Regions from separate parts of the Lysinibacillus sp. FSL M8-0355 genome, predicted to be linked through region 1. Evidence: riboswitches for the same ligand, from Rfam matches in the RefSeq annotation. Region 1 holds a riboswitch; each other region holds the start of a gene.
The links. Region 1 has a riboswitch for cobalamin ahead of cobT (nicotinate-nucleotide--dimethylbenzimidazole phosphoribosyltransferase). Riboswitches for the same ligand answer to the same signal wherever they lie in the genome.
Positions count from the first base shown of each region.

Region 2: linked by a shared signal. The riboswitch ahead of MKY46_RS11975 (hypothetical protein) and the one ahead of cobT (nicotinate-nucleotide--dimethylbenzimidazole phosphoribosyltransferase) in region 1 are both predicted to bind cobalamin.
Region 3: linked by a shared signal. The riboswitch ahead of MKY46_RS10960 (hypothetical protein) and the one ahead of cobT (nicotinate-nucleotide--dimethylbenzimidazole phosphoribosyltransferase) in region 1 are both predicted to bind cobalamin.
Region 4: linked by a shared signal. The riboswitch ahead of mmgD (citrate synthase) and the one ahead of cobT (nicotinate-nucleotide--dimethylbenzimidazole phosphoribosyltransferase) in region 1 are both predicted to bind cobalamin.

Region 1 is NZ_JBBPAI010000001.1:1,255,084-1,262,611, forward strand. Features, by position in the region: gene MKY46_RS05910 (alpha/beta fold hydrolase) at 1-62, shown strand, start outside; gene miaA (tRNA (adenosine(37)-N6)-dimethylallyltransferase MiaA) at 49-951, shown strand; gene hfq (RNA chaperone Hfq) at 1,049-1,279, shown strand; gene MKY46_RS05925 (rhodanese-like domain-containing protein) at 1,376-1,678, shown strand; gene MKY46_RS05930 (hypothetical protein) at 2,224-2,619, opposite strand; gene MKY46_RS05935 (DMT family transporter) at 2,908-3,762, shown strand; cobalamin riboswitch at 3,835-4,010, shown strand; gene cobT (nicotinate-nucleotide--dimethylbenzimidazole phosphoribosyltransferase) at 4,105-5,160, shown strand; gene MKY46_RS05945 (trimeric intracellular cation channel family protein) at 5,235-5,840, opposite strand; gene MKY46_RS05950 (methionine gamma-lyase family protein) at 6,190-7,443, shown strand.
Region 2 is NZ_JBBPAI010000001.1:2,439,279-2,446,806, forward strand. Features, by position in the region: gene MKY46_RS11960 (acyl-CoA dehydrogenase family protein) at 1-32, shown strand, start outside; gene MKY46_RS11965 (enoyl-CoA hydratase-related protein) at 49-834, shown strand; gene MKY46_RS11970 (enoyl-CoA hydratase/isomerase family protein) at 849-1,913, shown strand; cobalamin riboswitch at 2,049-2,236, shown strand; gene MKY46_RS11975 (hypothetical protein) at 2,437-2,637, shown strand; gene MKY46_RS11980 (hypothetical protein) at 2,713-3,333, shown strand; cobalamin riboswitch at 3,617-3,794, shown strand; gene MKY46_RS11985 (glutaredoxin family protein) at 3,909-4,133, shown strand; gene nrdI (class Ib ribonucleoside-diphosphate reductase assembly flavoprotein NrdI) at 4,130-4,489, shown strand; gene nrdE (class 1b ribonucleoside-diphosphate reductase subunit alpha) at 4,486-6,579, shown strand; gene nrdF (class 1b ribonucleoside-diphosphate reductase subunit beta) at 6,567-7,528, shown strand, end outside.
Region 3 is NZ_JBBPAI010000001.1:2,230,421-2,237,948, forward strand. Features, by position in the region: gene aspA (aspartate ammonia-lyase) at 1-461, shown strand, start outside; gene MKY46_RS10940 (methyl-accepting chemotaxis protein) at 636-1,880, shown strand; gene MKY46_RS10945 (PH domain-containing protein) at 2,483-2,863, shown strand; gene MKY46_RS10950 (8-oxo-dGTP diphosphatase) at 3,081-3,554, shown strand; gene MKY46_RS10955 (GNAT family N-acetyltransferase) at 3,799-4,236, shown strand; cobalamin riboswitch at 4,559-4,742, shown strand; gene MKY46_RS10960 (hypothetical protein) at 4,971-5,693, shown strand; gene MKY46_RS10965 (hypothetical protein) at 5,731-6,330, opposite strand; gene MKY46_RS10970 (translation factor GTPase family protein) at 6,407-7,528, opposite strand, start outside.
Region 4 is NZ_JBBPAI010000001.1:2,428,281-2,435,808, forward strand. Features, by position in the region: gene nikB (nickel ABC transporter permease) at 1-636, shown strand, start outside; gene MKY46_RS11910 (ABC transporter permease subunit) at 638-1,450, shown strand; gene MKY46_RS11915 (ABC transporter ATP-binding protein) at 1,462-2,235, shown strand; gene MKY46_RS11920 (ABC transporter ATP-binding protein) at 2,246-3,046, shown strand; gene MKY46_RS11925 (DUF2089 domain-containing protein) at 3,319-3,684, shown strand; gene MKY46_RS11930 (SHOCT-like domain-containing protein) at 3,698-4,084, shown strand; gene MKY46_RS11935 (hypothetical protein) at 4,094-4,399, shown strand; partial or broken gene MKY46_RS11940 (NUDIX hydrolase) at 4,455-4,940, opposite strand; cobalamin riboswitch at 5,188-5,382, shown strand; gene mmgD (citrate synthase) at 5,576-6,697, shown strand; gene prpD (2-methylcitrate dehydratase) at 6,796-7,528, shown strand, end outside.

The sequences.
Region 1 (7,528 bases):
ACAACCAAGAAGCGGTCTTTCAAGTATTATTACGGTGGTTAGAAAAATATGATAGAAACTAAATTACAGCAGGCAGAGGTCGTAGCGATTGTAGGACCAACTGCCTCTGGTAAAACAGCTTTAAGCATTGAACTGGCGAAAAAATATAACGGTGAAGTCATTAATGGCGACTCCATGCAAATTTATAAAGGACTCGATATTGGGACTGCTAAAATTAAGGAAGAAGAGATGGAGGGCGTACCACACCATCTACTCAGTTTTTTAGAGCCGACAGAATCTTTTTCAGTAGCGGATTATCAAAAATTAGTCCGAGCAAAAATTGCAGAAATCCAATCTCGACAAAAATTACCCATTATAGTAGGTGGCTCAGGCTTATATGTACAAGCGGTCCTCTATGATTTCCAATTTACTGATGAGAAAGTTGATGAGGAAGCACGAAAAGCCTACTATGATGAATTAGCAAAGCTTGGCCCTGAGGCAATGCATGATAAATTAAAACAACTAGACCCTCAAACAGCGGAGACGATTCATCCAAACAATACGCGTCGTGTCATTCGTGCATTAGAAATGCTGGAATTAAGCGGTGTATCCAAAGCAGCTGAAGCACAAAACCGAGGGGAAGTACCTCTCTATAAGCATGTCATTTTGGGGTTAGGTCAAAATATGACCCGTGAAGTGCTTTATGACCGCATTAACCGTCGTGTTGATTTAATGATGGACAATGGCCTTTTAGAAGAAGTCAAAGGTTTATGGCAGCAAAATATTCGAAATGTGCAGTCCATACAAGCAATTGGCTATAAGGAATTGTATGATTATTTGGATGACAAATGTACCCTCGAAGAAGCTATTGATAGCTTAAAACAAAATTCACGCCGCTATGCAAAAAGACAACTTACCTATTTTCGCAATAAAATGGATGTCCATTTTATTACGACGGATGAACAATTATAATAATTAAGAAAAATTTCTAAAAATTACTAATTGATAAATTGGTAGAACATGCTACTATAGGAGTGAAGAGGTAGAAAGTTAGTGGGGAGGCTATTTGATGAAATCAATCAACTTGCAAGATACGTTCTTGAACCAACTACGTAAAAACAGTGTTTTTGTAACTGTATTTCTGTTAAATGGATTTCAGTTAAAAGGGACTGTGAAATCATATGACAATTTTACAGTTTTATTAATGGATGCTGAAAATAAGCAGCACCTAATCTACAAGCACGCCATTTCTACATTCGTTCCAGCAAAACAAATAGAGTTTTTAGAGACAGAAGGATAAAAAATTGTTAAACAGCTTGTGTTCACCACACTGGCTGTTTTTTTTGTTACAAGCTATAATGTAAGTGGAATTTGAAATTTTGGAGGAAAAAAGTTCATGAAATCAATGGAAACAACACAATTACTAGAACGATTAGATGCAAATGAGGACCTATATATTATTGATGTACGTGAAGAGGATGAAGTAGCACACGGCATGATTCCTGGTGCCAAGCACATTGCCCTTGGGACAATCCCGGAACGTTTAGAGGAATTAGACGTAGAAAAGCCATATATTGTTGTTTGTAAGGCTGGTGCTCGTTCTGCTAATGCATGTGCTTATTTAGAAGCGCAAGGATTTGATGTAACAAATCTTGAAGGCGGCATGCTAGCTTACGATGGGGAATTAGAATTTAAATAAATGCCAAAATGAAAAATAAAACCATCCATAGCATTTTTGTGAAGGGTGAAAATGGATTTCCGTTGCAGGCTACTTGCTTTCCTGTGGGCGAGCGCCGAGCCGCTTCCTCTGCTACCGCTCCGTTTAGAGGCTCGCCTGTCTCACTATCCCACGGGAGTCAAGTAGCCTTCCATTCCAATGCATAAAAATGGTACCTTTTTAGCAAAGGTATTCACTACTCTTTATGGAGGGGTGTTGTTACTTACCACTTCTTCACATTGAAAATAAAGGGCTATCCTTTCTCTCATCAGACAAATAATGGGCTATTTTGTTCACTACGGTTCGTATGAAAGAGAAGGAAAAGCCACTTTTACATATGGTTGATTGGAGTGGAGCCAGTGTCACTCCTAGGGGATTTAGTGTCACAGAGGGGACCTTGGAGCGAACGCAGTGAGTGAAGCGGCTCATCATCGGACGCCCCCTGAAAGGACGCTGGTGGAACGGAAATCAACCTCTCGCTTTTCAAAGTGGCTGTTTCTATCATTGATATCACCTTTTTTATATACTTATTTTCGGAGTGTGTTCATGATGAGGCTGAAATTTTTTTCAAAGTTAATATACGGATTCACATTTTTTTGCCCACGAACCTTTAAAGCATAACTGGAAAAATTTAAACCAGCACCATATATTTGTAAAGCACCATTCGCAAGATCCCCCTTTTGAAGAAGTTCAAGACCATCTTTTAAGAAATTTTCACTCTCATCGAAGTGACATTCCGTCATGTATTTATCCCCGCTATAATATAACTTCAAATTTTCGATGATTATATTCGCTGTTTCGTTACTTATACTAGCATCGACATTCATTAATAACTGATTGATTGGTTTCACTAACTGAGCGTAGTGACTATCATAATTTTCACAAGTCTCCGCAATGGCATTTCTCAATTCTCTTGCATTCATCCTAACTCCTCCTCAAAGAAAATTTATGACTTACCTTATATTGTACATACTCATAATAGTATGAAGGGATTAGTGACCCCTTTCTTTATAAAACTTACTCTTTAATTTTCAGAAATATGTTACAATTATGTAGATGAAGGAGGGATTTTGTATGTTTTGTTCAATAGCACCCCCAACAATGTCTTTACAGTAGAATCTACTGTTTAGGCATACAATAACAGTTTGCTCATTTTCAATAGATTCTACTGTATAGGTTAATACTTTATACGTAGAAAGTAGGTATTTGTAATGAGCGGAAAATTAGCATTTGTATTATCCATGATTATTTTTGGAGCAGTTGGTGTTTTTGCCAAGTATATTCCGTTATCTTCAAGTGAAATCGCTTTTTGGATGAGTTTAATAGGTGCTTGTTTTTTAGTAGTGATTTTTATTTATAAAAAGAAAAGTTTTTCGAAATTAGAGATTATAAAAAATAAGTGGAAATTAATACTTTCTAGTATCGCCTTGTGTGGGAACTGGATTTTTTTATTTCAGGCTTATAAAGCAACAACGATTGCCAATGCTGCATTGAGTTATTATTTTGCACCAGTACTCGTTATCTGTTTATCTCCAATTATTTTAAAAGAGAAGCTAGTTGGCAGAAAAATAATGTATGTCTGTGTGGCCCTTATCGGACTATATTTGATTGTCCAAAGTCAAGGCACTGGGGATAGTGAGCATTTTATAGGCATTGTCTACGGTCTTATCGCGGCATGCTTTTACACAGCGCTAACATTGACAAATAAATTTATATGTGGCTTAAAGGAACCAGAAAATACAATGATTCAACTTTCTTTAGCAGCATTTTTCCTTAGCTTCTATCTACTTGGAACTACAGGATTTCAGGTCATGAAAATCAGTTTTGAATCAGTCCTATTCTTAATTACATTAGGCCTTGTCCATGCAGGGGTTGGATTTTTATTGTTCTTTTTAGGCATGTCACAGTTAAAAGGACAAAGTATAGCCATTCTTAGCTATATTGATCCACTGACATCATTAGTAATTTCCACGATGATTATAGGAGAAAAAATGGCGCTTCTACAAATAATAGGAGCGGTCCTATTATTAGGCTCAACATTGCTAAGCGAAATAGAAAAAGAATAGGTAACCGAAGAAATGGTACAAGGCGAGTATTCTAATATTGACAGAAAAAATACGCTGTCGTAGATTATAAATAGTTTAATAAAAGCATTAGGTGCCCAATAGGGAGAATAGGGAATAAAGTGAAAAACTTTAGCGGACCCGCCACTGTATAAGGGAGTGTCATCGTAAATGCCACTAGCGAATCGCTGGGAAGGCACGATGATATGTTGAACTTGAGCCAGGAGACCTGCCTACTTGCTTCGGAAGTATATAGATGATGGAAAAGTCTGTAGTTTATTTGTCATGACAATAAACTACAGACTTTTTATTTTGTCTTCATGTAGAACGAGAGGAGAAACAATAATGCAATTATTACAAGACACGATTCAAAATATCCAAGAGGCTGATATGAATAGTATGGACCAAGCTAGAAAGCGAATTGATGCGCTTTGTAAGCCCCCAGGTAGCTTGGGTAAACTAGAATCACTTGCCGTACAGCTTTCAGGCATAACAGGACAATTATATCCAATGGTCGATAAAAAAGTGATGATTGTCTGTGCAGCAGATCATGGCGTTTGTGAGGAAGGCATAACAACGAATCCACAAAATGTTACGGTCTTTCAAACATTAAATTTTCCTAAAGGAGGTACAGGCGTTTGTGCGATTGCGGGCATTACCAATGCAAAGGTAGTAACAGTAGATGTTGGGGTAAAAGAAGATATTCCGCTTGATGCAGGTGTCATCATTCATAAAATTAAGCATGGCACAGATAACATGGCACAGGGCCCTGCTATGTCAAGAGAAGAGGCTATTCAATCCATTGAAGTGGGGATTCATGTGGCAACAGATGAAATCACAAAAGGAGCCAACCTACTTGGAACAGGTGAAATGGGCATTGGTAATACAACGCCGAGCACTGCCATATTAGCTGCTTTGACTGGCTATGACCCTATTGAAATAACAGGGTTTGGCGCAGGAGTTGGTCAAGGAGGGATTGCTCATAAAGCAGCAGTAATTGAAAAAGCAATTACTCTCAACAAACCCAATCCTAACGATATCATTGATGTTCTAGCTAAAGTTGGAGGGCTAGAGATAGGGGCTATGGCTGGTATCATGCTGGCTGCCGCAAGTCACCGAAAACCTGTTATTATTGATGGTTTTATTTCGACTATTGCTGCGCTTATTGCTTATCAAATTGAACCGAAAGTAAAAGACTTTATCATACCTTCCCATGCTTCAGAGGAACCAGGGGCTAAAATTGCCGCATCATTACTTGGTGTAGAGCCAATGCTGCATATGAACATGCGATTAGGCGAAGGCTCTGGTGCTGCTCTAGCCTTTCCTCTTTTAGATGCTGCTTGTTCTATGATGAAAAATATGGTGACATTAGAAGAAGCCATGAATCTTTTGGCTAAATAGTTACTGAATAACAAATAAGCGCAAATAGTTAATGAACTCTTTGCGCTTATTCATTTTTTTATCAATTACAGTATCTATGCCCGATTCAACCTTCGCAAAGGCAAACGCCACTTCATCATATAGGAAAGAATGCGTAATGCTGTAATCACTGCAAATAATACATAAAGGAAAATGTCTCCAGTCAAAACTTCAAATCCGATAACAAGCCCTGCGAGAGCAGCCCAAACACCATAGACTTCATCACGGAGAACTAGTGGCTTCCGTCTAGCTAATAAATCTCGCACAATACCACCACCTGAACCTGTTAAAACAGCAGCTACAACGACTGCGCTAATTGGCATATCTAGCTTCACGGCATAGAGTGCACCTTGAATAGCGAACGCGGATAAGCCAATGGCATCTGTGAAGTTGCCCCAACGATGCCAATGCTGAATCAGATGATGCGGGAAAATAAAAAATATCGTAATCGCAGCTAGTGCAATTTGAAACATCATATCCTGTCCCCATAAGGTTGTGACAGGCAGCCCGATGAGTAAATTTCGAATAGCTCCTCCACCAAAAGCAGTGACAATACCGAGTATATATACACCGAATAAATCGTATTCTTCTTCCATGGCAATGATTGCCCCAGAAATAGCAAAGGCAATTGTTCCAATAATACTAAAAACCTCCCAAGCCATCCCTTTCACCCCTTCTATCAATAAATGAACTTCTTTTTTAAAAGTTAAAAGACTTTTTTTGACGTAACAGAATCTATGAATTTAATAGCCAAAATCAGTCATTACATACGCTTCTTGAAGTAAGTCCGCACATTAGCTTAGCGTAAAATTCGCTTAGAAACAATAGGCAAGTTTTGCAGGGGTTCATACAAATTGATAAGATGTTATTGAAATAAAGAAAAACATTCGTCAAAAGCGTTGATATACCAGTAGTTATTTAGGGAATTCTAGAATGAGTGAAGTCAATTTAGAGAGTCGATAGATCTTACTGATTGAAATGCGGGACAATTGTGAAATGGAGAAGAAAAGAATGACGTTTACATCTAATTTATCAGCACAAACGCTATCCTTAGCGTCAAAAATAGAGGAGCAAGTTCGACCCTATCATGCAAAGGTAGAAGAAATGGCGTTTTATAATCAACAGAAGGTGCTAGCAGCATTTCGCAAGCATCAAGTAAGTGACTATCATTTACATCCATCCAATGGCTATGGCTATGACGATGAGGGACGCGATAATTTAGAGCGTGTTTATGCGGAAGTTTTTGGGGCGGAGGCTGCCATTGTACGACCACAAATTATTTCAGGAACACATGCAATCACGCTTAGTCTATTCGGTGTCCTTCGTCCTGGTGATGAGCTGCTTTATATTTCTGGTCAGCCATATGACACATTGCAATCCATTGTCGATGGTGGTAACAAAGATACCGGTTCACTGAAAGATTATAAAATAGGCTATCGACATGTGGATTTAGTGGAAAATAAAGCAATTGATTGGGTAGGTGTAGAAGCAGCCATTACTACGCAAACAAAAATGATTGCCATTCAACGTTCGAAAGGCTATGCGACACGTCCATCCTTTACGATTGCAGAAATTGCTGATATGTGCGCAAAGGTGCGCAAATTAGCCCCACATGCCGTTATTTTTGTAGATAACTGCTATGGTGAGTTCGTAGAGGCGAAGGAACCTACAGAGGTTGGTGCTGATTTAATGGCAGGCTCACTCATTAAAAACCCTGGTGGAGGATTGGCGAAAATTGGTGGCTATATTGCTGGCCGTGCAGATTTAGTAGAGAAATGTGCGTATCGTATGACATCTCCAGGTATTGGGGCAGAGGCAGGGGCAACATTAAATACATTAGGAGATTTTTATCAAGGATTTTTCCTAGCCCCACATGTCGTATCACAAGCCTTAAAAGGTGCGATCTTTACAGCAGCTATGCTGGAGGAAATCGGAATGAGCACTTCTCCAAGCTATGATGCAAATCGTACGGATTTAATCCAATCCGTTTCCTTCCAAACTGCACAGCAGATGATTGCCTTCTGTCGTGAAATACAAGCCAATTCTCCAATAAATGCCCATTATGCTCCAGAACCAGCTTATATGCCTGGTTATGAAGATGATGTCATTATGGCTGCGGGAACATTTATTCAAGGCTCCAGCATTGAGCTGACAGCAGATGGTCCAATCCGTCCACCATATACAGCCTTTATCCAGGGTGGACTAACATATGAACATGTTAAATTTGCTATTTGTAGTGCTGTTCAAGCCATTCAAAAAAAGTAATATGAAAATAAATAAACCTTAAATTTGAATAGTTTTTTACAATTTTCTATCGGATTGAAAAAAATAACGCCTTACATGTTAGGAA
Region 2 (7,528 bases), 1.2 Mb from region 1:
ACAATCCAAAATCGATCAGTTCATTATCATAAACAGGAGGGAAAAATCATGGTTGATACATTTGCCAATGTTAGTAAAGAAGATTCCATCACGCTTATTCATTTAAATCATCCACCAGCAAATACGTTGTCATCAGCTTCTATTGAACATCTTCGTGTCATTTTTAAAGAATTAGCTGAGGATGAAGAGACGAGAGCCATCATTGTGACCGGCTCTGGACGATTTTTTGCTGCGGGAGCAGATATAAAGGAATTTGTTGCTGCCTTTGGGCAACAGGATAGAGCATTACAAATGGCTGAAGCAGGCCAAGCGCTATGTGATGAAATTGAAGCCATGAAAAAGCCTGTTATTGCTGCTATTAATGGGCCAGCCCTTGGAGGAGGACTAGAGCTAGCGTTAGGCTGTCATTTCAGGATTGCTTCAAGTAATGCCATTGTTGGTTTACCAGAATTAAAGCTTGGCTTACTGCCGACATTCGGAGGCACTCAACGACTGAGCAGAATAACAACGCAAGCAAAGGCTCTACAATTAATTTTAACAAGCAAGCAATTAAGTGCTGATGAAGCACTACAACTAGGTATTATTCAAGTGGTGACGGAGCCAGATGAGCTTCTGCCAACTGCCAAAGCCCTTGCTCAGTCTTTTGTTGAGGGCAAAAGTATGACAAGTGTATCCCGTACAATTGAATGTATAATTCAAGGTGGGAAGGATCATCTCCAAAAAGGGCTGGAATTAGAACGAACACGCTTTGCTGAGTTATTTTTAACAGCGGATGCTAGAGAAGGCGTTCAAGCATTTATTGACAAAAGACAGCCCAACTTTAAACATTTGTAAGGGAGGAAACTACTATGACAAATGAAGTAATATTTTCCGTCAGTGAGGGTGGCGCAGCAAGCATTACGCTGAATCGTCCTCAAGCTTTAAACTCACTTTCTATAGAAATGCTAAAGCCCATTGGTGAGAAACTAAAGGAATGGCAGGCGAATGATCAAATACACTTGATAATTCTAAGAGGTGCTGGCGAAAAGGGCTTTTGTGCTGGGGGTGATATTAAAACACTCTATAAAGCTCGCTCCAGTCAGGAAGCTTTCCAAAATGCCGAAATCTTTTTTGAGGAAGAATATCACATAGATAGGGCAATCTATCACTACCCAAAGCCTATCATTGCTTGCCTTGATGGCATTGTCATGGGAGGTGGGGTTGGTTTAACGTATGGGGCTAGCCACCGAATTGTGACAGAGCGAACAAAATGGGCTATGCCAGAAATGAATATTGGCTTCTTTCCTGATGTTGGAGCTGCCTATTTTCTAAATAAAGCGCCTGGCTATGTAGGATATTACTTAGCTTTAACTGCTTCGATCATCCAAGCTGCAGATGTTCTCTTTGCTAATGGTGCAGATAGCTATATGACGAGCGATCATTTACACGCATTCCTCACACGCATTGAACAAACGAACTGGCATACAGTGGAAACTAGCACAGCTCTAAAGCAATTAATAGAGGACTATTCAAGTACACCAACAGCAAACAGTGAGCTTGCCAGCCTTCAAAATGAAATCGATCAACATTTCTCAAAACATACAGTGGAGAAGATAGTCGAATCCTTAGACAATGACCCAAGCAAATTTGCACAAGAAACAAAGCAGTTGCTTCTATCTAAATCTCCATCATCCTTAAAAATTACATTAAAGCAGCTGATAGATGCTCAACATAAAACGGTAGAAGAATGCTTTGCGACTGATTTAATCTTGGCAAAAAACTTTTTAAATCATGAGGATTTCTATGAAGGGGTTAGGTCTGTCGTCATTGATAAGGATCGAAATCCTCAGTATATCTATCAAACATTCGCTGATTTTACAGATGATATACTTGAAAAATTCTTTCAAGACAGTAGTGAAACCGTAAAGAAGTAAGAACAATGACATCTTCGCTCAATAAATGCTGAAACCATCTACTTGTTAAGAGGTAGGTGGTTTCTTAAGTGTTGTTCTGTAGATTTTCATAGGGTTTTGTCAGAGAACGTAGAATGATATGTTATACTATAAAAAACGGAATAAAAGGATAAAGGTACAAATTCAATAGAATTTGTTTAAAAGGGAAGAACGGTGAAAAGCCGTCGCTGTCCCGCAACTGTAATTGGGAGCACATTTTAAAAACCACTGTTATGTATGTAATGGGAAGGGAAAAATGTGTGATGATCATAAGCCAGGAGACCTGCCTTTATCTAGTACAGCCAAAACCTACGCGGATAGGGGGTGTTGAGTGTGACGAATTACCTTCATCATACTCATAGTGCGACAACCAAAAAAAGAGTCTCTATTCAATATAGACGACTTATTTTATATTGGTTGAAGAACTATGAAGTATGTCAGTCATAGCTAGCATCTTCCCATTAGGGCAAGATGTTTTTTTTATGAATAAATAGGGGTGAACAAGATGACATCACATTCAATTTCATTTTATATAAATCAGTTAAAGCAGCAAATTATGAACAACCTTTCTGGTGAGCATATTAGGCCATTACAGCTTTATATTAGGAAGTTAATAGAAGAAAACCCAAATGATTATACATCTATTAATGATGCCTATTTAACGATCAAGCATGAATTAGTCGAGACATGTCATGATAGTAGATAAAAAATCTGAAGTGAAGTGAATAATTAAATGGAATGCAAAATGAACAAATCTGAAGACATAATGGACAACATAGATATGAATCAAAAAGTTTTATATAGAAAATTGGATCATTTTGAAATGGAAAGAGGCTTGGTATTAGAAAGTTTAGACATTTTTCTAAGATGGAATCAACAAACACAATACCTTTCTGAAGACAAGCTTCAAAAGCTTTGGATGAAACTGGTAAGGAAGTATAAATTCTCTCTCGATGAATGGGAAAGAACTGCTGGTCATACAAATATCCATGCTTATCTAGTGAAGGAGCAAGGACATGGGTTACAAAAGTTGATGCGCTTTTACAAAGATCGCCACGGCATAAAATGGTTGGAAAATGCATTTCATTATGGAATGTCATTACTCATTGAAGTTGGAAAAATGCCTGGATTAGAAATGTTTTTCCTAACAAATTTAATATGTTACAGATGGGAAAAGGATTATTTAGAGGATGCAGATGTTCAACAGTTTTTTTGTCATTCAATAAATGGTAAAGTGAAGGAGGTCTATGAAAGTTTCAGGGCTTTCGATCAAGAACAGAATCTGTTAACCGCAACTACTCTCTATAAACTTTTATCAAAATATAATCCTCATTTTCAAGTGAATTCGGCAGCAACGCCTGAATTTTATAAGGAATTGTCCTTATTTGTCGAAATCGAGTAATCCATACGTTCGACATGTCAAACAGTCTATTATTCTTTAGAATATAGGCTGTTTCTATGTGAAATACGCTATTATATTTAATGCTCATAGATCCGTAGTAACAGAAAATCTCGTACATAGTTTAGATACACAATGAATTAAGATATAAATAATAGATGGAGAAATTCCTTCGAAAGTTATGATTAAAAATAATGAATAATCAAAAAATAAAGAAGTTTAGAATCTAGATTTACTTTTTATATGAAGGATGGTACACTTAAAACTATTGAACAACAACTATATATTGTGTTCGTTTTATATAGGTGCTACTATATGTAGTTTAAAAGGGAAGTTCGGCACAATTCCGACGCTGTCCCCGCAACTGTGAAGCTGACAATGATTACAACCACTGTGCATTCGCATGGGAAGGGAATCAGAGGATGAAGCAAAGCCAGGAGACCTGCCTCTATAAAACAATTAATCATTTCTTCGGGGATTAAGAAATGGGAACGTCAGTATTTTTGGTATGGTAACGTTTCCATTTAGCTATCTCTCTAGAGGAGATAGCTTTTTATTATATGAAAAGAGGGATTTCTATGAAACTTTATACGAAAACAATCTGTCCAAAATGCCTTTGGGTAAAATCTGAATTACAACGTGCAGGACTTGAGGCAGAAATCGTCAACATTGATCACGATGAACAAGCTAAACAAACAATAATCGATGCAGGTTTTTTAAGTGTGCCTGTTTTAGAAATGAATAATACATTTATAGGAGATGTTAAGGACATAGTTTCTCATATTGAGATGATTGTTCTATGATCGTTTACGCAAGTCGTACAGGAAATGTCCGGAATATTGTTTCCAAATTAAGGGCAGAGTCTGTTGAGCTCTCTGAGGAATTACAATTGAATAAGCCTTATCTTTTAATTACTTATACTGATGGCTTAGGCGATATCCCTGCAAAAGTGGAACGTTTTTTAGAAAAAAACAGAGATTTTTGTAAAGGTGTAGTTGCCAGTGGGAATAGTAACTTTGGGCACAACGCATTTGGGGCTGCTGGCGAGAAAATCGCTGCTACCTATCATGTACCCTTAGTAAGAAAATTAGATTTACGAGGCAATCAAACAGATTATGAAGCCATACAAACGTTTTATGAAACGAGGGTAATAAGATGAAAACCTATTTAAAGCTAAATAATGACGTACTGAATCGTTATAGTTCAACTGGGCTACTTGAATTAGAAAAGGATCGTGAAGCTACACGCCGCTACTTTTTAGAGTATGTCAACGTGCGTTTACGTTACTTTATTGATATTGAAGAAAAAATCCGTTATTTAGTTGATGAGGGCTACTACGAGAAAGCATTTATCGACATGTATGAAATGGAATTTATTAAGAAGCTGTACAAAAAAGCATATGATTATAATTTCCGCTTCCCATCCTTTATGAGTGCAAGTAAATTTTACGATAGCTATGCTATGAAAAGCCGTGATGGAGAAGAGATTTTAGAAAAATATGAGGACCGTATTGTCATTATCGCCTTGTATTTAGCACAAGGGAATACGGTGCTAGCAGAACGTTCTGTCGAGGCAATGATGGAAGCTTATCAGCCTGCTACACCAACAGCATTAAATAGTGGTAAAAAAGCACGTGGTGAATTAGTGAGCTGCTTTAAATTATCGATGGATGATTCCATGAATAGTATTGCTGAAAATATTGGTTATTGCTTAGAGCTATCAAGACTTGGCGGTGGGGTTGGAGTTAACTTAACTGATTTACGCCCTTTAGGTGACCCTATTAAAGAGATTCTAAATCGTGCCAGTGGTGTCATCCCAGTTGCTAAACTGTTAGAAAATTCTTTCAGTTATTCCAATCAACTAGGGCAGCGAAATGGCTCTGGTGTTGTCTATTTAAATATTTTCCATGCAGACATTGAAAATTTTATTTCATCTAAAAAACCGAATGCCGATGATAAAATTCGCCTCGCAACATTATCAACAGGAATAATTATACCAAGTATTTTCTTCGAACTTATGAAACGTGATAAAGATATTGTCTTGTTCAGCCCATATGATATTTTCAAAGAATATGGCAAACGCATGTCTGAGATTTCCATTTCAGATATGTACTATGAGCTACTTGATAACCCTAAAATTCGTAAAATTAAACGTTTGAATGCACGTAGGCTGTATACAGAAGTGAAAAAAGCACAATTTGAATCGGGCTATCCGTTTGAAATTTTTGATGATAATGTCAATGAAGTGCATCCTTTAAAAAACATCGGTCGCGTAAAAATGTCCAATCTATGTACCGAAATCCTGCAAGTTCAAGAAACAAGCATTATTACAGATCAAGATCAACCGAATGACTATGGATTAGATGTATCCTGTAACTTAGGATCGATTGATATTCATGCAGCAAGTAAGGTCAATGATTTCGAAGCCTTAATCGATACGGCTATGCACCTATTAACAAATGTGTCGCAAATGACGCACATTAAAAATGTACCGTCTGTTGCAAAAGCCAATCAATTAATGCATTCAGTAGGGCTTGGTTGTATGAACCTCCACGGCCATCTTGTGACGGAGGGCATTTTATATGGCTCTAAAGAGTCGATTGCTTTCATGGATCGTTTTATGGAAGCGATGAACTTTTATTCACTCAAATCATCGATGGAAATGGCTAAAGAAAAAGCTGCAACTTTTTATCGATTTGAGGACAGTGATTATGCATCAGGTAGCTACTTTGACCAATATGTCAATAAAATCGACGAAGAACTATCACCTGTTGTGTTAAAAGCACTTGGCAATATTCCAATCATTACGAAAAACATGTGGGAAACGCTTAAGCAAGATGTGATGCAATATGGTCTATTCCATTCCTATCGTTTGGCTATTGCACCAACTGGCAGTATTTCCTACATACGTAGCTGTACGGCTTCTATTGCGCCATGTACTGAGCGTGTAGAGGTTCGTGACTATGCAGATAGTAGAACGATTTATCCAATGCCTCATTTAACAAATGATAACAGTCATTTATATGTAGAGGCATATGATGTTAATCCGTATGATTTAATTGATTTGTACGCTGCTTCTCAAAAACACGTTGACCAAGGTATTTCCATGACGCTTTATGTGACAGATAATTGGACAACTGAACAATTAGCTAAAGTATACATTTATGCATGGGTAAAGGGCATTAAGTCCGTTTACTATGTTCGTCAACGATTACAAAGCTTAGAGGAGTGTGTAGCATGTCAAATATAATTTATGAGGCGGTCAATTGGAATAAGGCAACGAGTGAACTTGCCCAAATATTTTGGGACCAGCAATGGAAGCAAATTTGGTTTCCTGAGGAAATTGCGGTCAGTAAAGATATCAAACAGTGGAAAAGCTTTGAGCATCAAGACACGTATAAAAAAGTGTTCGCGGGATTAACGTTACTGGATACAGTTCAGACCAATATAGGGATGAATCGTGTGGCCGCTTATACAGACGATTTACAAGAGAAGGCTGTCCTAACCGTTTTTGATGCATTTGAGGCAATCCACGCCAAATCCTATTCTTATATTTTTACAACGCTTTGTACAAACGAAGAAATAGATGAGTTATTTGAATGGGTCAAAAAAAATGAGTTTCTACAATATAAGGCCAATAAAATTGCGGATATTTATAATAGTATCGAAGAAAACGATCCAGAAAGCTTATGGAAAGCGATGTTCTCCTCCGTTATGCTCGAATCTTTCCTTTTCTATTCTGGCTTTTTCTACCCGCTGTACTTAGGAGGACAAGGCTTCCTACGAAACAGTGCTGAGATTATTTCACTTATTTTACGCGACGAATCCATCCATGGTGTCGCAGTTGGATTTTTTGCTCAAAATCTATTCAAGCAATTTTCAAAAGAAAAACAAGAAGAGCTCAATTTATGGGGCTATGAGCTATTATTAGATTTATATCAAAATGAAATGAAATATACGGATGATATTTATGCGGAAACAGGATTATCACCTGAAGTGAGAGCCTATGTACGATATAATGCTAATAAAGCCTTAATGAATGTTGGTTTTGAAGCAATGTTTCCAGAAGAAGAAGTCAATCCGATTGTGATGAACGGTATTCGTAATGAAGGCTCCACATATGATTTCTTTTCACAAAAGGGAGCTACCTATGCTAAAGCAAAAGTAGCGCCAATTACAGATGACACATTTAATTTTAA
Region 3 (7,528 bases), 980 kb from region 1:
TGCCAGGTAAAGTCAACCCAGTTATGCCAGAGGTACTGAACCAAGTTGCCTTCCAAGTGATTGGTAATGACCATACGATTTCACTAGCATCTGAAGCTGGACAATTAGAATTAAACGTAATGGAGCCTGTTTTAGTGTTTAACTTAATTCAGTCCATTAGCATTATGAATAATGTTTTCCGTGCGTTTACGGAAAATTGCTTAAAAGACATCGAAGCAAATGAAGAACGCATGAAAGAATATGTAGAGAAAAGTGTAGGGGTACTAACGGCTGTCAACCCACATATTGGCTATGAAGTAGCAGCACGTCTTGCGCGTGAAGCAATTCTAACAGGTCGTTCTATTCGTGAGCTTTGCATTGAAGAAGGTGTCTTAACAAACGAACAATTAGACTTAATATTAGATCCATATGAAATGACACACCCAGGTATTGCTGGCTCTAGTATCATGAATTTAAAATAATTCCAACATCAAGACTGTAGACATGCTTTACGAGCTGTCTATAGTCTTTTTTTATGCAGTCATCAATAGGCTTGTGTCTTTGTTCTTATAAAAGAGAGCGTATCCTTATGATTTTTAGGATTTTTCAACTATAATAATGGTATGGAAGACATATTTTAGTTGGGGGAATTTGGAATGAGTTTACGAAAAAAGAGTTTACTTGGCTTTGCAGTTTTAAATGTCTTAATGATTATTATTCTCTTTATTGATTTAGCCAATGTAACGACATTAGAATGGCTTTCGACTGTATTAACCATCGTAGGAATAGCCATTACATTAGCTTACACCGTATATGTTCATTACAAAGTGATACAGCCTATCAAACAATTAACAGAGGCTGCACAGGGTATTACGGCAGGCCAATTAGATACAGTTGTCATCGAGGTTCGTGACAAGAGTGAGATTTCTCAGCTAGCGCAATCCTTTTTAGAGATGCAGGAACAATTACGCACAATGACACAAAAAATTGCGCACAGCTCTACAGATTTATCAGCAAGCATCGAAGAATTATCCGCAAGTACGAATGAAATTACGGTAGCTGTGGAAGAAGTCGATCAACAAATGGAGAAAACGTCAGAGGGCTTGAAGCAAGCGGCACAATCTGCCAATGATAGTGCTAATGCTATGCAAGAAACTGTCGATGGAATCGGACGAATTACGGAAGCCACTCAGGATGTGTTTGATCATGCAAAAGATGCCAATGAGATTGCAGGAAATGGAGCGAATATTTTACATGTGGCGAAGGAACAAATGAAATTTATTTCTTCTTCAACCGAAAAAACGAGCGGACTCATGCAGCAATTATCCAATAAAATGACAGATATTAAATCGATGACTGAGATGATTACAGCTATTACGGACCAAACGAATTTATTGGCATTGAATGCCGCCATTGAAGCAGCTCGAGCTGGAGAACATGGGAAAGGCTTTGCAGTTGTGGCAGAGGAAGTGCGTCAATTAGCAGAGCAATCCAAGCATTCTGCTGCACAAATCGTGGACTTAGTAGTGGGCATTGAAACTGACACGAAACAGGTAGCATCCTCAGTGGAGGAGGATTTAAAAAATGTTCAGCAGGGTGTCTATGTCATTGATGAAGCAACAAAATCCTTTGGCACGATTTCACAGCATGTTAGTCAAATGACGAGCCAGCTTGAGGATATTTCAACAACAGCTGAACAGCTTTCTAGCAGTGCCAATGAAGTAGCTTCCTCTGTGACAACGATTGCTAATGGTATGGGTAAGCTATCGCATTATACAGAGGCTGTTTTACATTCAATGGATGAGCAAACAGCCTCAATGCAAGCTGTCAATCATGTGACACAGGATTTAAGCGTACAAGCTGATAATTTACAAAAGCTAACAAATCAATTTCAGGTTTAAGCAAGAAAAACATATTTTCAAGGTTTTTTAGCCCTGAATAGTTATCTAAGAACAAGATGATTTTGCCTCCACAGATAGCTATGCACAAAGGTGGTTTCAGGCGATAGATAAGTAATTTGAAATGCACTTCCTGTCATTAGAATGGGAAGTGTTTTTTATTGGCGGACCAACGTAATTAATTTCTTAGTGAAATCCTTAGAGATCACGTAGATTGTATGCGTAACCTTAACCTACATTCAGCTACTGATTTGTCCTTTTTCACCTTACCAAAGGTGATAGCCATATTTGTTTCTAGCCGTATCCTCTATTTACACCATATTGACAACACCTTCATTTTGGCAGCTGTTGCCATCGCTTCTTGGAATAATTTGAGTGATTCTTCATTCCCATCCTCTTTAAAAAAATCGCTATTTACCTTACCAAAAGAGATGCTAACCTTAATCAGCTTCCTCTCTTCATCACAGCCTAAACAAATGCTAGTAGAGAGCCTATGATTACGTGCAATGCTTCGCCTTTATAGACTCAATAAAACCATTATTTCCTGTCGTAGCGCTATCTTCTTTGTAATACATTAAATAAATGACAATGAAAGGGGCCAGGAGATGGGCTTATTTGATGGATTAATCGGCAATGCGAGCGAGGTGAATTTAGAAAAATTACAGGAGGAGGTCCGTGATTTATTGATTCCAAACGAAACAATCAAAAATGCCTATAAAATTATAAGAGACACGTTTATTTTTACGAATAAACGATTAATCCTTATCGATAAGCAAGGGGTGACTGGCAAGAAAACCGAATATCATTCCATCCCCTATAAAAATATCGTTCATTTTTCAGTAGAAACAGCCGGGACATTTGATTTAGATGCAGAGCTCAAAATATGGGTGTCAGGCAGTTCGTTACCGATTCAAAAAAACTTCAACAAGGCGACGAATATTTACAAAGTGCAAAGTGTTTTAGCGCAGTATGTTTTGGGGACGTAATGTATGGTACTAAAAGCCCGCATTTATGCGAGGCTTTTTTGTTGTGCAAAGAAAGGATGATAAAGATGAGGAAATACCTTGTGAAGGGTGTAAGGGATTCCAGTTCCGATTACGAAACAGGCACATAATGTAGAGAAGGTGTTAAGAGATAATGAAGTTGTTTAACTAAGAAGGACACATATATGGTAATATTTATTTAAAAAAGATGGAGTGAATTATGAGTAATTCTATTAATTATAAAATATGGACGGTGTGTATGATTCAAAGTGAAGAGAAGGTTTTACTTCTGGATAGACAGCACGACCATTTCAAAGGTTTTATTCCACCGGGTGGTAAAGTTGAATTTCCTGAAAGTATTGTAGAAAGTGCTATCAGAGAAGTAAAAGAAGAAACGGGGTTAGAAGTTAGAAACCTTATTTATAAAGGGCTTTATGAATATGTTAATCCAGTCGCAAAAGATAGATATATGATATTTAATTACATAACAAAGGATTTCGAGGGTGAACTCTTGAAAGATGCTCCAGAGGGGAAAGCGGTTTGGGTAGATATAGAGAACGCATATAAACTTCCTATGCAGCCATCGATACGGAGAAGATTTCCTTTATTTTTTCAAGATGGAACATTTGAGATTCAAGTTGAATGGAACCACGAAGAAAATAAAGAAGGGAAAGTTACTATACGTCACACCTAAAACTTGTTATTGGACTGACAGGGGGCAATCGTTCAATAGAGCAGTCGCTTTTCAATAACATCGAGGTCAGTTCAATACATATATATGTGAAGAATAAATAATGGGGCTTAAATTTACCCACTTTGTTAAATAGTTTAACTTTCAATATCTAAATGGTAGAGAGGGATTAAGAATAGCTAGAGAAAATTCTAAAATAAAAGGTGCTTGACCGTCCTTTTGTTTATTTAACGAACGGTGCATATTGTTGAAGAAGAAATTTTATAATAGTGATTTATTAAAGAATAGGGAAGCGGCAGTAACCATGAACTACATAATCAGATTAGCGAATGAAAACGACTTATCGGGTTTATGTGATAGTAGAAATAATAAAGATCTATTCACGAATTATTTAAAGCAATTTGCAAAAAAGGAATTATATTTGGTAATTGCTGAACAAGACGCACTTATATTAGGTTTTGGAGTTCTTAAATTAAAAGGTACTTTGCTTCCTAAATTAAGTGACCTATATGTAAAAGAGGATTATCGTGGTAATGGTATAGGTTCAGACTTAATGAGGTATAGAGAAAATATTGCAAAGAGTTTAGGACGTTCTGAAATATTTGTGAGTGTTGACCCGATAGAAAATCCCAACATGATAAAGTTAATTAGCAAACACGGTTACGAACCTATCTCTTACCTATAATAAAACCTACACAAGAATTGATTTCAAGAAGTTGTTGAACTAACGGGGCTAGTTGAACAAGATTTAAACAACTTTAAAGAGCCTTCTTAATAATATAATTTTTGTATTTTTTGATTAGAAATAACTTTATTATCACTTTACAGAAAGCAATTAAAGTGATGCTCAGTGTGACATGAGGAAAACCTAGTATTCTATGCATCCATTTTACATGGAATTATTTTGAAATAATTAGTATTTTTTAGCATAAATTGACTTTGGACATACAATACTTTACAATGATTAGCTAAGGAATAGAGAATTTTCGCAAATTTCCTTACCAACTGAATAGCGTGTAGTAATAGGTGTAAATTGCGTGCAATTTACTTAAAAGGGAAGTCGGTGCGAATCCGACACTGTCCCGCAACTGTAAATGTGAGCGACTTTTCAGCAACCACTGTCAAATGATGGGAAGGAGAAAAGTGGCAATGACCATGAGTCAGGATACCTGCCTGTTACGAGTACACACCAGTAACCTACGAGGAATAGGAGGTGGCATGTTGACAAAACAGAATGCTCTGTTCGTCACGGTACGTCAAACGCCCAAAGTAAATGAAGGGGTTCGCAATCGGGCTCATTTACACATACTTAGGGTTTGTTTGGCATTGGGTGATGAACGAAGATAAGCGAAGGATTTCCTCAAAAATGGTAGGAAATCCTTTTTGTTTTGACATTATGTACGTAAAGGGGATGCATGTATGACTTCTTTAGATATGACCATTTGTAAGCAGCCACGCACAGAAGTTGCCAAGAAAGCGAAAACAAGAATGGCGGTCGAATCATTGATTGACCAATTATTAGCAACGAAGCTGATCCGCAATGATCGCTTCTTTGAGCAAATTTTATATAATAAAGAAATTATTTGGATACAAAATGGGGATGTGGACGGGCATCTTTTCGCGAAGGCAGCGGTAACCGATCAACTGAAAACGAAGACCAATAGCTTTATGATGTATATGCCGACTAACCCGATTGTCTATGAGGTTAACGGGGAGCCATACCATTTAATTACACGCATTGATTCCACACGTGCCAAGCCCAACCTTGACCGTCTGTCACTGAAGCCAAAGCCTGTTTTAAGTGCAGCGCGTGTCAATGATGTATTATGCTCGATTGTGATGCGTTTTTATGAAACATATATCCATGATTTAGCGCCTCAACATGATAAGTTAATAGCCTTTGTGCAGCAGGAATACGCCCAATTTATTGAAGCGGTTCAGGCATTAAATGATTACCATTTCAACTGGCATCCACGCGGCAACGGTCACGAGCTATTGCTGCAATTAATTGATCAACTGCAAATTTTAAAAAGTTATCCTGGTAAAGTGCTAGTTGATTTCACAAACACGCATGACTACGTGATTGTCGAGCCTGCATACCTTGTGCACAGTTCTACAAAGAAAGCAGTAGGCGCATTATAAACTCAAGCCCTCCATCAAACGGAGGGCTTGTTTTTATTTATTTGAAGGGAGGGGGTAAATACTCTCGTTCGAGCAGCGAATACTCGCGGAAGCAGATGAAATACTCTCGTTCGAGCAAGGAATACTCGCGGAAGGAGATGAAATACTCTCGCTCAAGCAGCGAATACTCGCGGAAGGAGATGAAATACTCTCGTTCGAGCGGGGAATACTCGCGGAAGGAGATGAAATACTCTCGTTCGAGCAGCGAATACTCGCGGAAGGAGATGAAATACTCTCGTTCGAGCAGCGAATACTCGCGGAAGGAGATGAAATACTCTCGTTCGAGCAGCGAATACTCGCGGAAGCAGATGAAATACTCTCGCTCGAGCGGGGAATACTTGCGGAAACAGATGAAATACTCTCGTTCGAGCAGCGAATACTCGCGGAAGCAGATGAAATACTCTCGTTCGAGCAGGGAATACTCGCGGAAGCAGATGAAATACTCTCGTTCGAGCAGGGAATACTCGCGGAAGGAGATGAAATACTCTTGTTCGAGCAGGGAATACTCGCGAAAGGAGATGAAATACTCTCGTTCGAGCAGCGAATACTCGCGGAAGCAGATGAAATACTCTCGCTCCAGCAAGGAATACTCGCGCAAACAGGGTAAATATTCTCGCTCGAAGCAAGTAAACACCCGCGCAAGCAAACGGCTTCGCGCGAGCAGGATTACCTACTTACAGACAATGCATGGCTGCTTGTGCCTCGTGCCAAGGAACAGAATATCCTTTGCCCTTCGCACAAAAGATGCTGGAGGAGCTGTATTCTGGGTCGGCATTTTTATCGTAGCCAATGTGCGAAATAATTTCCTCGGCATTATGACACACATCATAGCCATCAAATTGGAGTGTGAGTGCGCCCTTACCATTGGTATAGGCCGCAAAGGTTGTGCTATAGCTCATTAGGGTGGCGACGGGCGCTCGTCCCGTTAGCACAACATCTGTTTCGGATAAGATGGGGTCATCGAATGTGCCAGCAGCTTGCTGTATGTCGCTCATCATGCGGCCGATAAAGTCGTTCGAAGCCTTCATTTTAAAGCGATAATAAGGTTCAAGCAGGATGTTCTGTGCTTGCTCAAGTCCTTGACGTAGCGCACGGAAACTAGCTTCTCGGAAATCGCCGCCCGATGTATGTTCATTATGTCCGCGACCTGTTAGCAGTGTAAAATGAATATCTGTCAGAGGGAAGCCTGTGAGTAAGCCATGGTGATCACGCTCAAACAGGTGCTTTTCAACAAGGCGTTGGTTGCCTACCGATAAATGATCCGCATGGCAGGCATTGCTAAATGTATTACCTACTCCTCGCGGATTGGGCTCCATTAGTAAATGAACTTCTGCATAATGCTTGAGGGGCTCAAAATGACCATAGCCTGTCACCGTCGTCACAATGGTTTCCATATATAAAATTTGGGGCTCGCCAAAGGAGACCGTTAATGAAAAACGCTTCATTAACACTTCTATCAGTACCTCCAACTGAATAACGCCCATAATGTGCACATGGATTTCCTGGAACTTTTCCTGCCAAACCACACGTAAGGAAGGCTCCTCTGCTTCTAGTAAACGGAAAATTTGTAACACTTCCTTGATATGCTGATGGCCCTCATATTGAACCTTTGCCTGTAGCGTTGGGACAAGCTCATAGGGCTGTGACAGCATAGTAGTGCCGATGCGGTCTCCAATATTGGCCTGACTAAGTCCTTTAACAGCAAAAATCTCTCCCGCTTCAACCTGTTGGACGGTATCAAAGCGACTGCCATTATAGAGGCGAATTTCAGTCACTTTTTCTGTCACTTCTTCAAA
Region 4 (7,528 bases), 1.2 Mb from region 1:
GAATTAGCTCTTGCCGCATTTGTCCTCATTTTAGTATTCAGTATACCATTAGGGATTATGAGTGCATTGTCTAAGTATGCCATCATCGATAAAATCATTAGATTCTTTAGCATATTGAGCGTATCCATTCCAACATTTTGGTTAGGTTTCCTACTGCTCTATCTATTTAGCTTAAAATTAGGGCTCTTTCCGACAAACGGAAAGGGCACACTCGCTCATTTAGTTTTACCAGCCTTCGCACTAGCTTTGCCAACCATTGGTCTGTTCATCCAGTTTATTCGTTCCACTATCCAGGAAGAATTACATCAGCAATATGTTCAATATGCGCAGCTAAGAGGATTAAAAAATTCTGTAATCCTCATACGTCATGTGTTACGAAATGCTGCCATACCTTTGACTTCCTTATTAGGTATGACGCTCGGTAGTTTACTAGGTGGAGCTGTAATTGTGGAGCAAGTTTTTAGTTGGCCAGGACTCGGTAGGTATTTAATCGAATCCATTACGAACAGGGATTACCCCGTTGTACAATGCTATGTATTGATTATTGCTGTGATCTATGTGTTGACCAATCTATGCACAGATGTATCGCATCGTCTATTGGACCCTCATCTGATGATGAAGGACAGGAGAGATTGACATGAAGCGATTACGAAAAAGAAGAGATCCTATTCTAGGGTTATTTAGCTTATCCCTCCTTGTAATCATTGTCTTACTGGGATTGTTTGCACCCATTTTAATGCCACATGATCCGTTAGCTGTCGATATAACTAAGAAATTTTTAGCCCCTTCCTGGGATTACCCATTCGGTACAGATCACTTAGGAAGATGCGTCTTTTCTCGCATGCTTTTAGGTATTCGCTATTCATTAGGATCCGCACTCTTCATTCAAGTCGTTGCTATTGTTTTAGCTGTCCTACTTGGTGCCTTTGTAGCGTTGAAAAGAGGTATAATCGATGTGGTATTTATTCGAATATGTGATGTTTTATTAGCTTTTCCGACACTGGTACTTGCATTTGGACTTTTAGGTGTATTAGGCCCTAGCTTAAAAAATGTTTTAATAGCCCTTATTTTTACACAGCTTATTTATTACTCCAGAATGGTTCGAAGTTTATGTATTGGGATGAATGAAAAAGACTTTATTCAAGCTGCTAGGATTACTGGCACTACAGGCATTAAATTAATCATTCGCCATTATATCCCTAACATACTGCCAGCTATTGTCACGATTGTGGCGTTAGATATCGGGAAAGTCATTTTAGAAATCGCTGGCTTTTCCTTTATAGGTCTGGGCGTGCAGTCGCCGATTCCAGAATGGGGCATGATGGTAAATGAAGGGAAACAATATATCCGTCAGCATCCCGATTTAATGCTTTATCCTGGGCTTGCCATTGTCCTAGTGGTGTTATTCTTTAATCATTTAGCCAATCGTTTAAAGAAGTTTGATTCGTGAAGGGGGAAGTTATGGAGAAGGTTTTAGAAGTGAAAGATTTAAACGTCAAAATTGGGGAGAAAAATGTATTATCCACTATCAATCTGACAGCCTATAAAGGGCGTGTCTTAGGAATCATAGGAGAAAGTGGTAGTGGCAAGACCATGCTTTGCCATGCCATCATGCAAACATTACCATCTATCGCACAGGTGACACAAGGGGAGGTTCTTTATCAGCAGGAAAATTTAATGAATGTTTCAGCTACTCAATTAAGAGCATATCGTGGGCGGCATCTTTCGATGATTTTGCAAAATCCATCCGCTGCCTTCGATCGTATCCAAACGATTGAAGGCCATTTCAGAGAAACATTAAAGGCACACTTTAAGCTGACCAAAAAAGAAATGAGACAAATAGCTCTTGATGCCTTACATAAAGTGCATTTACCAAATCCAGAGCAGCTTTTACATTATTATCCTTTTCAGTTGAGTGGTGGCATGCTACAGCGAGTGATGATTGCCTTATCATTGGCGCTACAAGCCTCCCTCTATATTGCTGATGAACCAACGACAGCTCTTGATACGATCAATCAAAAACAAGTATTAACACTATTTGATCGTATTCGCGTAGAAACAGAAGCTGCCATACTTCTTGTTACACATGATTTAGGTGTTATTGCTGAACTAGCTGACGATGTGGCTGTTATGTATCAAGGAAAAATCATTGAGCAAACGAATGTCTATGATTTCTTTGATGCACCTCAGCATGCCTATACAAAGAAACTATTACAAGCAAGAATGCTATTTTAGAGGTGAAAAAATGACGCTGCTAGACGTGAAAAATATTGATATGCATTACGCTCAAAGACCATTTCTATTCCAGCGTAAGCAGGAAGTTCCCGTATTACAGAAGGTGTCATTCTCACTTCAGGAGGGGGAATGTCTAGGAATAGTCGGTCAAAGTGGTTCAGGAAAAAGCACATTAGGTCGTATTATTTTAGGAATCGAACGACCAACAAACGGGGAGTTGCTCTTTCAAGGTGTCAATTTATACGAAGCACCAAGCAAGCATAAAAAAAGAATACGTAGAGATTTACAGGCAGTTTTTCAAAATAGCTATCATTCATTTAATCCGAAGCAGACGATTTTTGAAATACTCGAAGAACCGTTTCTGAATTTCGAGGATTTTAGTAAAACAGAGCGACAACATAAAGTAAGGGAATTACTAGACTGTGTAGAGTTAGAGAGGGCAATGGCTCAATACTATCCTTCGCAGCTTAGTGGGGGGCAACAGCAACGAGTCAACATCGCTAGAGCTCTTGCGCTAAAGCCAAAATTAATTGTCTTAGATGAAGCGATTAGCAGTCTTGATATGATTTTACAGAAGAAGATTATACAGTTACTACAAACACTTCAAAAAGAGCGACAGCTTGCTTACATTTTCATTTCGCATGATTTACAGGCAACACGTTTTATGTCAGACCGTATCCTTGTCATGCAACATGGTCGGCTAGTGGAGGAGATTGGCAAGGATGGAGCATATGAGCATCCTGCTTCACAACAATTATATCATGCTATTTTGCCTTCACACCCGCGAGAAAGAAAACATAAAACGAAATGATCATAATATAGAAAACACGTATACAATGGTCATGGAGGTATGGGCTGGTAATGATAGAGGCCAGTTGGATTACCTCATTTGCTCCAAACATTAGTAAGAGTCATCTATTAAAGAAACGCCATTTTGCATTAGAATGGTGTTTTTCTTTTTATTAATAATATTAATCAGGTAATTAACTTTATTGATATTTTCATTGAATAAATTAATTTTATTATTTACTTTTTTAAATTATTTGGTATATAATCAATTTAACTTAAAGGAAGGAGTTCACTATGGCTTATCAAGTAATCACAAATTGTCCTGTCTGCAGTAAAACATTAAAAATTACGAAGTTACAGTGTTCTCATTGTCAAACGACGATTGAAAATGAGTTTGAATTGTCGAAGCTAGCATCCTTATCACAGGATCAGCTTCATTTTGTGGAAGTATTTTTAACATGTCGAGGGAATATTAAGGAAGTAGAAAAGGAACTGGGCATTTCGTACCCAACTGTGCGAGGCAAGCTAAATGACATTATCTCATCCCTTGGCTATGTCCAAAAGAAGAAAAATGAAGTAGACGAGAAAAAAATTGTAAGCATGTTGGAAAATGGCGAAATCACAACTGATGAGGCCATAAAGCTCTTAAAAGACGAATAGGGAGGAATGCTACATGAAAGAGGAAATTACTAAAGTGTTAACCATGATTCAAGAGGGGAAAATTGATGCTGATAAAGGGTCAGAGCTGATTCAAGTGTTACAAGAGAAAGAGGAGTCAGGTAATAAATTTCTGGAAAAAACGAAGTATTTAGATAAAACGTTAAAGGTTCGTGTGGTGTCCACTGAAAATGATAATGTCACTGTGAATTTGCCTATAAAACTTGTCAAGGCTGTGTTAATGGCTGGACACAGTATCGCTGCGAGTATTCCGCAATCGGAAAAATACGTGAAAGATATCGATATCAATCTTCTTCTTGAAGCCATCGAAAATGAATTAGATGGACAAATTGTGGACATAAAATCGGCAAACGGAGATACCGTTTCAGTTTTCATTGAGTAGAGGCGACTTATGATGCATGTAAAAGTGAAAGCAAAAGACGTTCGCTTTACCGTTCCTGTTCCATATGCTGTGCTAACCATTGTTCTTTCCATTTTGACTTCAAAATGGATTCAGCAAAGTGTCAACAAATGGATTCAGCAAAGTGTCAACAAATGGACAAAGGCATACTTCGACAGAAAAAAAATCGACTTTTCCTTTCCATTCATTGACAAAGAAATGCTCAAGCCTATTATCAAGGAACTACAAAATTATAAAGGGCTCGTGCTAGTAGATGTCAAGGCACAAGACGGTACAGAGGTTAAGGTTAGACTGTAATAGCCTAATAGTTAAGATGAGAGCATGTTTTCATAAAAAGCATGCTCTTTGTTATTTAAAGAGAATCCTTTGCAAAAGAACTATCTAAATTCCACAATTTGTCCTCTAGATTGTCTAAGCGTGTTTTTGTTCTTTTCTCAAGATAATCTGGTAGCTCATTTTTACTGAAATAGGTAAGATTCAAACTCTCACCATCCCTCATCTCTAGTATACCACTGACATTTTTCGCACTATAAAGATGAATAACTGTATAGATTTCATCCCCATTTGGATATTGAAAATAATAATCTGGCCCTGAAAAAACACCAATCAAGTCCAATTCATTCGCTACCAGTCCTGTTTCTTCATGAAGTTCACGAGTAGCAGTTTCTTCTAGCGTTTCATTCAGTTCCATTGAGCCACCAGGTAATCCCCAATCCAACGTATCTTAACGATGTTGAAAGAGAATTTTCTTATCATCGTTGACTACAAGAATTGTCGCCCCGATACTGATAATCGGTCTACTACCGATGTGTTTCCTTAATTCTGAAATATAGCCCATATGTGCTCCTCCTCTATATTATAAAAAATCTATTCGCCTTTTTATTATAAAGACCTCTATTTTACTTATAACCCTTGAAAATGGATTTATTGGTATAGATGAACAATCTTTTTTTGTACAAAATAATGCTCAAAAATGCAGAATAGTCAATCAAAAATGAAAAATAGCTTTTTATAATCAGTCTTTTCTGAATTTTACCTATATTGATTGTTTTGAAAACTCTATGTTAAGGTAAATAGACAAATTGAATATGCTAAATTTTGGTGGTTCAAATGGGGTTCATTCCATTTGATTAAAAGGGAAGTTGGTGAGAGTCCAACACTGTCCCGCAACTGTATTTAGGAGCTCGATAACAAGGCCACTGTTTTGTTTGTCAAAATGGGAAGGTGTTATTGAAGTGTTGATTATAAGTCAGGAGACCTGCCACAAAATAAGCATCAATTGACCTACGAGGATAGGGAGGTGTTAGCTACTGCATGATTTTTGTGAATTCCTGTAAATTCACTGTTATTTGGTCTGTCATGCTTTTGTAGATTAACAACTTCTAAAAAGGGGTAGAAGTTGTTTTTTTGTTGTTCTTTCGCGTTGGAATGATAACGCTTACAAGAATAATTAAACAAAGGGGCTGTCATTGAATGGAGTTAACTTATTCACCAGGTCTTGATGGGGTCATTGCTGCTGAAACAAAATTATCTTTTTTAGACACTGTAGGAAGTCAAATTGTTATTCGAGGCTACGACTTGATTGAATTATCACAAAGATATTCGTATTTAGACATTGTCTACTTGCTACTGCATGGCGAAATTCCTACTGCCGAGCAACAGGCTGACTTACAGGACAAATTAAAAGCACATTATCAGGTTCCGCAAGAGATCTTCCAAATCTTCAAGCTCTTGCCTAATGAAACACATGCGATGGATGGACTGAGAACTGGAATTTCTGTTTTAGCAGGCTTTGATCAGCACATCAATGATCGTTCTACTGAAATGAACTTGACGCGAGCTTATAGACTTTTAGGCGGTATGCCTAACATCGTAGCCAATAGCTATCGTGTCTTAAACGGACAAGATGTTGTGGAGCCAGATAGTCAGCTTTCCTATAGCGCCAATTTTTATTACATGATTACTGGTAGAAAACCAACGGCGTTAGAAGAAGAAATTTTTGATCAGTCTCTCGTTTTATATAGTGAGCATGAGATGCCAAATTCAACGTTTACGGCTCGTGTTATTGCCTCTACACAATCTGATTTGTACGGTGCTTTAACTGGAGCTGTCGCATCATTGAAAGGAAATTTACATGGAGGGGCCAACGAGGCAGTCATGTACATGCTTCTAGAAGCCAAAACAGTAGCAGGCTTTGAAGCCTTGCTGAAAAATAAACTGCAAAATAAAGAAAAGATTATGGGCTTTGGTCACCGTGTTTATATGAAAAAGATGGACCCAAGAGCACAAATTATGAAAGAGGCATTGCATAAATTATGTTTGGCACAAGGGGATGATCGCTTATATCACATGTGTGAAGCTGGTGAGAAGGTGATGGCACAAGAAAAGAGCTTGTACCCAAATTTAGATTATTATGCAGCACCAGTATACTACATGCTTGGCTTGCCAATTGAAATCTATACACCTATCTTTTTTGGCTCACGAACAATTGGCTTATGTGCTCACGTCATTGAGCAGCATGACAATAACCGATTATTTAGACCTCGTGTCCATTATATTGGCGAGCGTCATAACCTTGAAGAATTGTCGGTATAATCAAGTTTTAACAACTCGCCATAGAGCTGATGGGCATTCTGACCAATGCCTATCAGCATACTAGTATATCAAATTCATGCCTTGAAAGGAAGATATAGATGATTAAAACAAATGACATATCTAAGACAGATCAATTACTTACAGATATTGCGGATTACGTAGTAAATACAACTATTACAAGTGAAGAAGCATACGAAACGGCACGCTATGTATTATTAGATACATTAGGGTGTGGCATTTTGGCCTTACAATATCCTGAATGCACGAAACTTCTTGGCCCAGTAGTACCAGGCACAGTCGTTCCCAATGGTACACGAGTTCCAGGCACTTCCTATGTTCTTGATCCTGTAAAAGGTGCCTTTAATATCGGTTGTATGATTCGTTGGCTGGATTACAACGACACTTGGCTTGCGGCTGAATGGGGACATCCTTCCGATAATTTAGGGGGCATATTAGCTGTGGCTGATTATTTGAGTCGCGTGCGTGTTGCTGAAGGGAAAGAGCCACTTAAAATGAAAGACGTATTAGAAATGATGATACAGGCCCATGAAATACAAGGTATTCTCGCATTAGAAAATAGCTTAAATCGTGTTGGGTTAGACCATGTACTGTTTGTCAAAATTGCGACAACAGCTGTTGTGACAAAGGCATTAGGTGGCACTCGTCAGGAAATTGTCAACGCCTTATCAAATGCTTGGATTGATAATTCGAGCCTACGAACATATCGCCATGCACCGAATACGGGTTCTAGAAAATCATGGGCTGCTGGTGATGCAACAAGCAGGGCAGTACACTTAGCCATGATGGCTGTGAAAGGCGAAATGGGCTATG